DNA from 3 places in the Paenibacillus sp. FSL R7-0204 genome. Region 1 is predicted to be linked to each of the others. Evidence: riboswitches for the same ligand, from Rfam matches in the RefSeq annotation. Region 1 holds a riboswitch; each other region holds the start of a gene.
What was found. Region 1 has a riboswitch for cobalamin ahead of MKX42_RS29380 (S-layer homology domain-containing protein). Riboswitches for the same ligand answer to the same signal wherever they lie in the genome.
Positions count from the first base shown of each region.

Region 1 (3,276 bases):
CGAAGGGTGAAGCAGTAGCCGGAGCGGACGGCGATGCGGACAGTGGAGCCGCCGCCTCTCCAGCGGCGGCGGGAACTCCTCCGTCACGCGTATACGAGGTTACGGTGGAGCTATCAGCAGGCGCGATGCTGGCGGCAGGCGATATGATCACCGCCGGAAGATACTCGCTGAAGCTGGCGGCAGATCCGGGCAGCGCTCCGGAAGCTACAGCTACAGCCGCGCCTAGTGCGGAGCCATCCGCTTCCGCAAGCCCGGAAGCGGACACGGATGCGGAATAACACAGCGGCCATAAGCAGGCTGCGTAAGCTTTTAACTAACGCGATCGGGTAGTGCTCAGAGTAATTCAATCGACATATGTGAATTGTAGCCTAATGGTACGCTGATGTCCGAAAGAAGCTGCTCGATTGCACTTTGTACACTAGAATGAGGCATATCGAGCCTTATATGGTGTTCTGTTGTATTCGGTACATTAGATTTTGGGAATTTGGCCCGGCGGAGGGTTATTTGCCACAATCGATTGTATGAAATGCAGCAGAATGCGTTATCGGCTGCTTTTACACGAATTCTAATGTACATAATACAATCGCCAGCTGCCGCTGTCTCCGCTAGTACCGCCAACGTGTTGATTAGCAGCAGAAGAGTAACTTTTTATAGTCCTGAATAGTACGGTGTGCCGGGGGAGCGGGCATGTGCTGTTCAGGATTTTTGTGCGGAATGGGCTGAGCCTTGGGGGAGTTGGAATAGATATAGCTTGTCTATAGACATACAGGGGGATAGTCGATATGATGGTTTGAGAATATTAAAATTTAATAAGCTTGAGGAAAAGGTGCAGATTGCCTTAGAGACCGCGTGCTGTCGCTAGCAGAAGCTGGCAGGGCTATGTCTAACAGAGGAATCTGCTTAAAAGGGAAGCCCGGTGCGAGTCCGGCGCGGTCCCGCCACTGTAAATACGGAGCAACTCCTGAGGAGCCACTGTCTGCTAATTCGGATGGGAAGGCGGGGGAAGCGGTGAAGTATGAGCCAGGAGATCTGCCTTTTTTGATGTTGTTTCTATTCTTCGGGGGTAAGAATGTGGAGCAGATGCTGATATTGGCGAGGGCTGTATACGCTATATGTAATGTGGGAGAGCAATCGCTCCCTTCAGCCGCCCTGTGCGAAAGTTCTTCCCCGGCCGCCCTGCACAGGGCGGTCTTTAGGTTGCTGCTCTCTTTGCGGAGGAAGCAGGATTTATCCATTCTATTTCAGGAAAGAGGTTAGTTATGAAAAACCATTCTCTATCATCCAGGTTCACACGGCTGGGACTTGCTGTCATTATGCTGTTTGCACTGCTTGGAGCAGCTGTAGCCCCGGCAGGACAAGCTGCTGCTGCACAGGCAGGCGTGACTTCCGCACCTGCGGTATCCGCTCTGCCCGCAAGTGAGGCAGCCAGCGTAACCGCTGCGGTCTATGCTACTGCAGAATTCATGCTGAAGAACGGAGTCCAGTCGGACTGGCAGGCGATTGGCCTTGCGCAAGCAGGCTACAAGGTTCCAGCCAGCTATCTGAAGGCGCTTGAGGGTAAGGTGGCTGAGGCTAAGGGGGTTTTTGCCAGAGCTACGGACTATGCCCGGATCACGCTTGCCGTTAAGGCACTGGGCGGCGACCCGGCGAATGTGGCAGGCTATAACCTGATCGAGAAGCTCTACAATCACGAAGCAATTACCGGCCAGACGCTGAATAATCCGGTCTATGCCCTGCTTGCATTGGATTCCGGCAGTTATACAATCCCGGCAAATGCGAAATGGACACAGTCTAAGCTGCTGGCAGAGATTCTGGCGAAGCAGAACCCGGACGGCGGCTTCACCCTGACCACGGGTGCGAGTGATCCGGATATGACAGCGATGGTGCTGACCGCACTGGCTGGACATAAGCAGGAAGCAGCAGTGAATACTGCCGGTCAGCGGGCGGCTGCCTGGCTGGCTAAGGCACAGGACAAGAACGGCGGATATGGCGAGAGCAGTGAGAGTGTAGCTCAGGCCATTATCGGTCTGTCTGCCTTCGGCATTGATCCGGCGGGAGCAGAGTATACGAAAGGCCAGATTAATCTGGTCAGCAAGCTGCTGAGCTTCAGCGCAGCAGATGGCGGATTTGTCCACACTGCGGGCGGCAGCTCCAATCCGCTCTCAACGGAGCAGGCACTGGAGGCTTTGGTAGCGTACAAGCTGTTTGGAACAGGCGGTAAGCTCTTTGATTTTAGCGGCACACCAGTGAAGAATCCTCAGGTAAGTGTCTCGGTTACAGTTGAAGGTCCGAATGGAACGTTGGCTGAGGGCAGCGTGTACGCCGGAAATGTGCTTAAGGCACTGGAAAAGACAGCAGCAGCCAAGCGCCTGGCCCTGGTCAATGAAGCAGGCAATTATGTGACGGGGATCGGCGGCGTGGTTGCGGGTACTTTTGGCGGATATGATGGCTGGATGTATGTAGTCGCACGCGGCGGAGCATGGATCTATCCAAGTGTAGGGATGGGAGACTTCGCGCTGGAGGAGAATGACCGCATTGTGGTCTATTATGGCGGGGACAACACGCAGGTGGTTGATGCTGTAACTGTGACTCCCGCACAGCCGCAGCCTGGACAAGATCTGAAGGTGCAGGTAACCCAGAAGCAATGGGTCTGGAATGAGGCGACCTTCACCTCCGATCCGGTAACTTCACCGTCAGCAGGCGTACAGGTAACCATCGGCGGCAAAACGGCAGTTACAGATGCTGCGGGCCTGGCTGTTGTGGCTGGTGGTCTTCCAGCGAATAAATACACTCTGACGGTTACAGGATATCTTAAGGATAAAACCCCGGCCATCGTGCGTCATACAGTCCCGGTAACGGTGGCTTCTGCGGCGGCGGACCGTCCGGATTTTGCCGATGTGAAGTCGATCTCGCCTTGGGCGCTGGAGTCGGTATACACGGCGTATGACCGCAAGCTGATGAATGGTGTGAGTGAGGGCAGTCTGCTGTTTGCACCGAAAAAGAATATTACCCGTGCTGAATTTGCAGCGCTGCTGCTGCGCTTAACCGGGAACGAGCCGTCTGCGGCGGCTTCCGCTGGGGCCTTCAGTGATGTTAAGGCCGGTACATGGTATTATGGAACAGTGAACCGGGCGAAGGAGCTTGGAATCATCAGCGGCGTGACGGCCAAAACGTTCAAACCGGACGGGCTGGTTACGCGCCAGGACATGGCTGTGATGATGGTTAGAGCTTTTAAGCTGGATGCAGCTGGAGCAGGAGCAGGCGCTGGTAAGTTCA
Region 1 covers NZ_JBBOCA010000001.1:6,793,199-6,796,474, reverse strand. The annotation lists gene MKX42_RS29385 (hypothetical protein) at 1-278, shown strand, start outside; cobalamin riboswitch at 858-1,051, shown strand; gene MKX42_RS29380 (S-layer homology domain-containing protein) at 1,260-3,276, shown strand, end outside.

Region 2 (3,276 bases), 1.1 Mb from region 1:
CTCCCTCAGTCTGGCCTTATAGCCCCGGCGGCCTCCGCGCAACCGGCGGGCCAGCAGCAGACCATGCGCTGCATCACTCAGCAAGAACAGGAAGCGGTACATAATCAGCATCAGCTCCAGGACAATCTGCGGCATCCGCAGCCTGCGCAGCACCTGCAAAAGCTCACTGAACGGAGTCGTAAACATCAGGAAGAAGAAACAGCTCATGCAGGCAGAGATTCTGGCCAGCAGCTCCCCTGCCCGCTGAAGTCCCGCCGCTGTGACATATACCGGCAGGTTCAGTCCCGGAAGCGGGAATATCCCTGCCTCTCCCGCAGCCGGATGCCCGAATTCCACGAGCAGCGCCGGTACGCTAAGCGCATAGAACAGCAGCGCTGTGCCGAACAGCATGCCATAAGCACGGAAGGGAATACGGGCCTGTAAAACACACCAGGACATCATCCATAGGGTGATTGCAGCCTGTAGGACCGGATGTACGGTGTAAGAGAGCAGGAACATCAGGGCTGCGAACGAGCTTTTCCACATCGGGGATAACTGGCGCAGAGCATTATTGTAGGAGAGAACATCAATCCGCCGGATCACTTGCTGCTATGCTGCTTCGCCCCGCCCTGCTTGCCCTTGAGCAGCCCCAGGGTATAACCGATCACACCGGCACCAATCGCTGCCTGCAATGCGAACAACATACTCTCCGTCTCCCCCGGGAGCTCAGTCAGCGGCTTGAACCAAGGCTTATAGTCAGGGTTCATCTCGGTAATCACACCTTCAGCCGCATCATCGGCCCCGCCGAATTCCCCATTAACCAGCAGCAGCGGCAGAATGACCAGCAGAATAACAACCAGCAGCATCAAACCATTTTTCCATTTATTGCTCATTAGGCTCTTCCTCCGTTCACCTTGCGTTTCAGAAGCGACAATTCATTCGGGCTATACGATTTCAGCCAGTTCCACAGCAGTACCGTCAACAACCCTTCACTGATGGCCAGCGGGATTTGCGTCACGGCAAAGATGCCCCCGAATTTGAGAAAAGAAGCCAGCACGCCGCCATCCGCCGCCGGAAAAGCCACCGCTAATTGGAAGGATGTCACTACGTACGTACTCAGATCAGCCACCGCAGCCGCACAGAACAAGGCCAGCCTCTCGCGATCCGGCATTTTCATCATCAGCTTATACACTGCATATCCGGCAAAAGGACCCGCCACCGCCATCGAGAACGCATTGGCCCCGAGCGTAGTGATCCCCCCGTGCGCCAGCAGCAGCGCCTGAAACAGCAGGACAATCGAGCCGATTACGCTCATGGGCAACGGCCCCAGCATTACCGCACCAAGTCCGGTACCGGTGGGGTGGGAACTGCTGCCGGTCACGGAAGGCATTTTGAGTGCAGACAAGACGAAGGTAAACGCCCCGGCCAGGCCCAGCAGCAGCTTCAGCTCCGGATTCTCGCGGGTCATGGCTCTCAGCTTGAAGATTCCCAGGACAAAGAACGGGATAAACGCCGCCCACCAGAACACCGCCCAGCCAACCGGCAGGAATCCTTCCATAATGTGCATCGCCCGGGCCGTCCCCGGTTCGTTCAGCATAAAGTACACCGTAAATCCGGCAACCAGTGCCGCAAAGCTCCACCCTCTGTGTTTTTTCATTTGTCACCCTCCATGTTTGTTAATTTCCCATTACAGATCATAAAGCCCAAAAAACCCACCCTAAAGGGTGGGAGTGTATGTACGCAGGCAAGTTCGATAGAGCGCGCTGCCGCTGCCAAGCGAAACAAGGTGCTTCTCATCGTCCCATTACTATGGGCCGTGTCCTTGTAGCCAGCAGTTGTAAACCGGGTGTCCTCGCTAAACTCAAGATTCCTCCGGTCCATCCGGGCAGAACGCCTCTTCTCATTAACCCATCCGTACACCGCTCCTATCCGCGTAGGGTCGTGGTGTGCGTCGACAAGGTAGGTCTCCTGGCTTGGAATACAGGCGCCGCAGGCTTCGTCTTCCCCGGGGCTTCCCGAGTGACCTCATGAAGTGCAGCTCTTCCATACAGTGGCGGGACCGCTCGGGAGTTGCACCCGATTCCCTGTTATCCCTTGCCGCATCCGGCAAGAGCACCTTGTTTCATCGCTAATTCATCTCACATCATAACGGACTCGGCCTATCGTGTCTGTGATATAAATTGGAAAAGCTGTCCTGAGGCGAATCATCCCTTGTAGAAATTTTATTTGAGTAATATAATTATTAACTATATAACCTGAACGTGGAGGCATCCGATGAAACTTGATCTAACCGAACAATCCCTGCCCGTGTACGAGGCCCTGTCCAGTACCGTGCGCCTGCATATGCTGCGGCTGCTGTCCGATAAGCCCATGAACGTGAAGGAGCTGGCTGCAGCCCTCAAGCTCAGCAGTGCAATTATGACCATGCATGTGCGCAAGCTCGAAGCCGCCGGGCTGATCCGCAGCCATATGGCTCCCGGCAAAAGCGGGCTGCAAAAGATTTGTACACTGGCCACCGACGGGGCAGAGATTGTTTTTCCAAGGCAGGCCCGGACTCCGCGCAGAGGGTACCGCAAGGACATCCCGGTGGGGCATTATTCCGACTTCCAGATTGAGCCTACCTGCGGACTGTCTACGACAGAGAGGGTCATCGGGCACTTTGACGATCCCCGTTATTTCTGGGACCAGGAGCGCGTGAATGCCGGGATTCTCTGGTTCGGCAAGGGGTTCGTCGAGTATAAAATCCCGAATTTCCTGCTGTCGAGCCAGCAGCCGGAGGAGCTTGCCATCACGATGGAGATTGCCTCCGAAGCCCCGTCGATTAACAACAACTGGCCGTCGGATATTACCTTCACACTGAACGGACAATCGCTTGGCTTCTGGACCAGCCCTGGGGACTACGGAGATAATCCGGGAAAATACACCCCGGCCTGGTGGCCCGCACTCACCAACCAATACGGCCTGCTCAAGCAGCTGCGGATTACGCAGACAGGTACCTACATGGATGGGCAAAAGCTGTCGGAGGTCACCCTGGATCAGGTAGGCATCCGCAACAAACAATGGACCTTCCGGCTCTCTGTCGAGGAGGATGCCGAGCACATCGGCGGCCTCACCCTGTTCGGTAAAGGCTTCGGCAATTACAACGAGGATCTGGTGTTTGAGCTGTTTTATACGGATGGTGTGGCAGATTTGCCGGGTTCTATATGAAAGCCAGATTAGGGTGTGTAGAAGGTAGGTAGGTAGGTAGGTAGGTAGGTAGGTAGGTAGGTAGGTAGGTAGGTAGGTAGGTAGGTAGGT
Region 2 covers NZ_JBBOCA010000001.1:5,731,740-5,735,015, forward strand. The annotation lists gene cbiQ (cobalt ECF transporter T component CbiQ) at 1-582, opposite strand, end outside; gene MKX42_RS25090 (energy-coupling factor ABC transporter substrate-binding protein) at 579-872, opposite strand; gene MKX42_RS25095 (energy-coupling factor ABC transporter permease) at 872-1,636, opposite strand; cobalamin riboswitch at 1,921-2,114, opposite strand; gene MKX42_RS25100 (ArsR/SmtB family transcription factor) at 2,254-3,186, shown strand.
Region 2: linked by a shared signal. The riboswitch ahead of MKX42_RS25095 (energy-coupling factor ABC transporter permease) and the one ahead of MKX42_RS29380 (S-layer homology domain-containing protein) in region 1 are both predicted to bind cobalamin.

Region 3 (3,276 bases), 570 kb from region 1:
TGGCTGCGCTCAGTTCATGGTAAACCGGAATGTGGAACGAGTTCGTATAGTATTCACGGTCGGTTACCCCAGGGATAGAGCCGAGCACCTTGCGGTCGATCTTGGTGAACTTGCCGGAGAGACCCTCAGCCGGCGTGGCGAACAAGGTGATGTTAAGGTTAAGCTCCTCACTCTTACGGTCGCAATATTCACGCATGTGGCGGACGATGGCTACAGCCTTGGCATGGATCTCCATATCTTCGCCGTGGTGCTTGCCGTACATGGCTTTCATGCATTCGGCCATTCCAATGAAGCCCAGCGACAGACTGCCGTGCTTTAGCAATTCGCCTACGCTGTCATCAGGGGCAAGCTGCTCGCCGCCCTCCCAGACGCCTTCCCGCATCATGAAATCGGAGGCTTTGGCCTTCTGGGAAGCCTGGATACGGAAGCGGTGCAGCAGACCGTCGAGCGCAATATCCATATAGTGATTGAGATCATCAAAGAACCCTTCTTCATCAGCAGCGAGGCGGCGGCCGGTTATCGTACCGTGGGCCAGTCCAAGACGCACCAGGTTGAGCGTGTTGAAGGACAGGTTACCTTTGCCGGAGCAGTGGTTGCGTCCGAAGCGGTCGCCGAGCACACGGGTCCGGCAACCCATCGTAGCGAACTCGGTATCCGGGTCAGTAGGATCGTAATACTGCATGTTCAGCGGAGCGTCCAAGTTGGCGAAGTTCGGATACAATCTGCGCGCCGAGCACTCCGCTGCCTTCAGGAACAGCTCGTAGTTAGGATCACCCGGCTGCTGGTTGATGCTTTGCTTGCATTTGAAAATCTGAATCGGGAACACCGGCGTCTCCCCGCTGCCCAGTCCGTTCATCGTAGCCGTCAGCAGCGAGCTGATCACAAGCTGGCCCTCCGGGGAGGTGCAGGTGCCGTAGTTGATGCTGGTAAAAGGAATCTGGCCGCCGGAGCGGCTGGACATCGTATTCAGGTTATGTACCATACTTTCTGCGGCCTGCTGGGTCTCGCTCTGCGTCTCCTTCAGGGCAAAACGGAAGGCGCGCGGATACTGCTCAGCCAGATCGCTGCGGCTCATCGTAATCTCACCAAGTTCAGATAATTCTGCATTCTCCTCAAAATACTCCAGACCTTTGCGGAAGAGCTTGGAGAAGGATTTGGTCACATAAGGAGCCAGATCATAATCCAGCTTGTTGGCGGATACGCCGCCGTACTGCGCATTCTGCTGTGACTGGAAAATAATCGCCACCAGCGACATCGCCGTCATAATCGAGTTAGGAGGCCGTACGCTGCCGTTGCCGGTGTTGAAGCCTTCACGGAGAAGGCGTTCAAACGGAATGAAGATGCAGTTCGTGGTTCCAATGGCGTATTGATCAAGGTCATGTACATAGACGACATTATCCAGGGTAGCCTGTACCAGCTGTGGCGGCATGGTGAAGTTGCGGGCATACCATTTGGAGTATTCACTGCCGAATTTGCTCATTTTGCCGGAGAAGCTCTCCCCGTTCAGGTTGGCGTTCTCGCGCAGCAGATCCAGATCCCGGCTGTCGATAATATCCCGTCCCAGATGAATAACCTCTTCCAAAAGATCCTCCTGTGCAGCTTGTCCTTCGTTATAACGTTTCTCCAGCAGCGTCATTATATAACTCTCTCCTCTCGGGTATTGTAAGCGTAATATGTATCATAGAATGGTCAGGACATCAGTAAAAAAGCACCCCCGGCCGGGAAGGCCGGAAATGCCCGAATGCATGATGCAAAGATCCGGAAAGCGGAAATTTGCCTGTGGTCTGGGTGGAACATACGAGCAGACACGGGGCGAATAGCTTACGCCCGTTCTTGTATATTCCGCAGAGCCGATACCTGAAGATAATCCACGATCGTCCTCAGGTATCGGCAGCCTCTGGCCCGATTGACGGAAGGCTAACTCTGCTATTGCAGGCCGCATACGGACACCTCCCCTGTTCCTCGCAGGAGTCTAAGCGGTGCCACCGAAACAGGGCAGGTCTCCTGGCTTCCGGCAACTCCTCCGGCGCCTTCCCGGGGGGCTTATTCCGCCCCTTAGTGGCAATGAGCCGGAGAATGCGGCCCAGGGGCATCGCACCCAGGGAGCATCCGGTTACAGTGGCGGGACCGCAGCGGTTTTGCACCGCGCTTCCCTATTAAGTCGCACCTCTACTACAAGGGGTGAAACACCCGTTTCTACTATATTTTGTTGTTATCTATTAAAGCTACCGCAATATATTGTGTTTGTAAATGATTTTTTGCAATCCCGCACGGGGAGCGGGTTCGGCGCTTTTACTCACAGCTGATCCACAGTTAGTCCACAGGTAATCCACAACTTTCCTCTGAATCTGCTTTGAATTTTTCATAAAATCTCCGAAAATACGCCACAAAGAATCCATAAATAGAGTGCGTCTAATCCTGGTAATCATTTTGACGGATATTATATAGAATAAAGAGGATGGCAGGCGATTTGTGGCAAGCTTGGCGAAGCGTTACAATAAGAGGATAAGTAAGAGGCAGGCACATCAGATCATTAGGAGGCAGTTCACAATGGCAATTGGCGAAGTGACCGTTATTCCGATTGGGACAGGCAGCACCAGTCTCAGCAGCTATGTGGCCGAGATGCAGCGTGTGCTGGAGACGGTGGAGGGTATTACCTATGAGCTTACTTCCATGGGTACGATTATTGAGGGGCCGGTAGCACGGATTCTGGCTGCGGTAGAAGCGCTGCATGAGTCGCCGTTCACCGCCGGGGCGCAGAGAGTCTCAACCTCGCTCAAGATTGACGACCGGCGTGACAAGACCTCAACCAGCCGCAGTAAGCTGGAATCCGTAGAGCGCAAGCTTCAGGGGAAGTAGTGTGAATATAGTATCCAACCAGAAATGACGATAAGGAGCGGATTCTTCATGGCAGAAGCAGCGCGGCAGATCGGAATTCAAATGTATACACTGCGTGACCAGACGGAGCGGGATCTCCTCGACACACTGGGCAAGGTAGCAGAGATGGGATACCAGGTGGTGGAATTCGCCGGATATTTCGGCGTAACTGCCGCGGCACTGCGCCGCAGGCTGGATGAACTGGGTCTTGCAGCACCTTCGGCGCATGTGGGTCTGGACTTCAGCAGCCTGGATCAGATGGAGCGGGCATTGGCCCGGGAGATTGAATACGCGGCGGAGCTGGGAATTCAATATATCATCACCCCGTCGGCACCGCTTCCGCCCAACCCCTCCATCGACGATGTGACCAGTATCATTCCATTCCTGGAGAAGGCTTCC
Region 3 covers NZ_JBBOCA010000001.1:7,366,722-7,369,997, reverse strand. The annotation lists gene MKX42_RS31940 (anaerobic ribonucleoside triphosphate reductase) at 1-1,636, opposite strand, end outside; cobalamin riboswitch at 1,978-2,209, opposite strand; gene MKX42_RS31935 (MTH1187 family thiamine-binding protein) at 2,551-2,859, shown strand; gene MKX42_RS31930 (sugar phosphate isomerase/epimerase family protein) at 2,908-3,276, shown strand, end outside.
Region 3: linked by a shared signal. The riboswitch ahead of MKX42_RS31940 (anaerobic ribonucleoside triphosphate reductase) and the one ahead of MKX42_RS29380 (S-layer homology domain-containing protein) in region 1 are both predicted to bind cobalamin.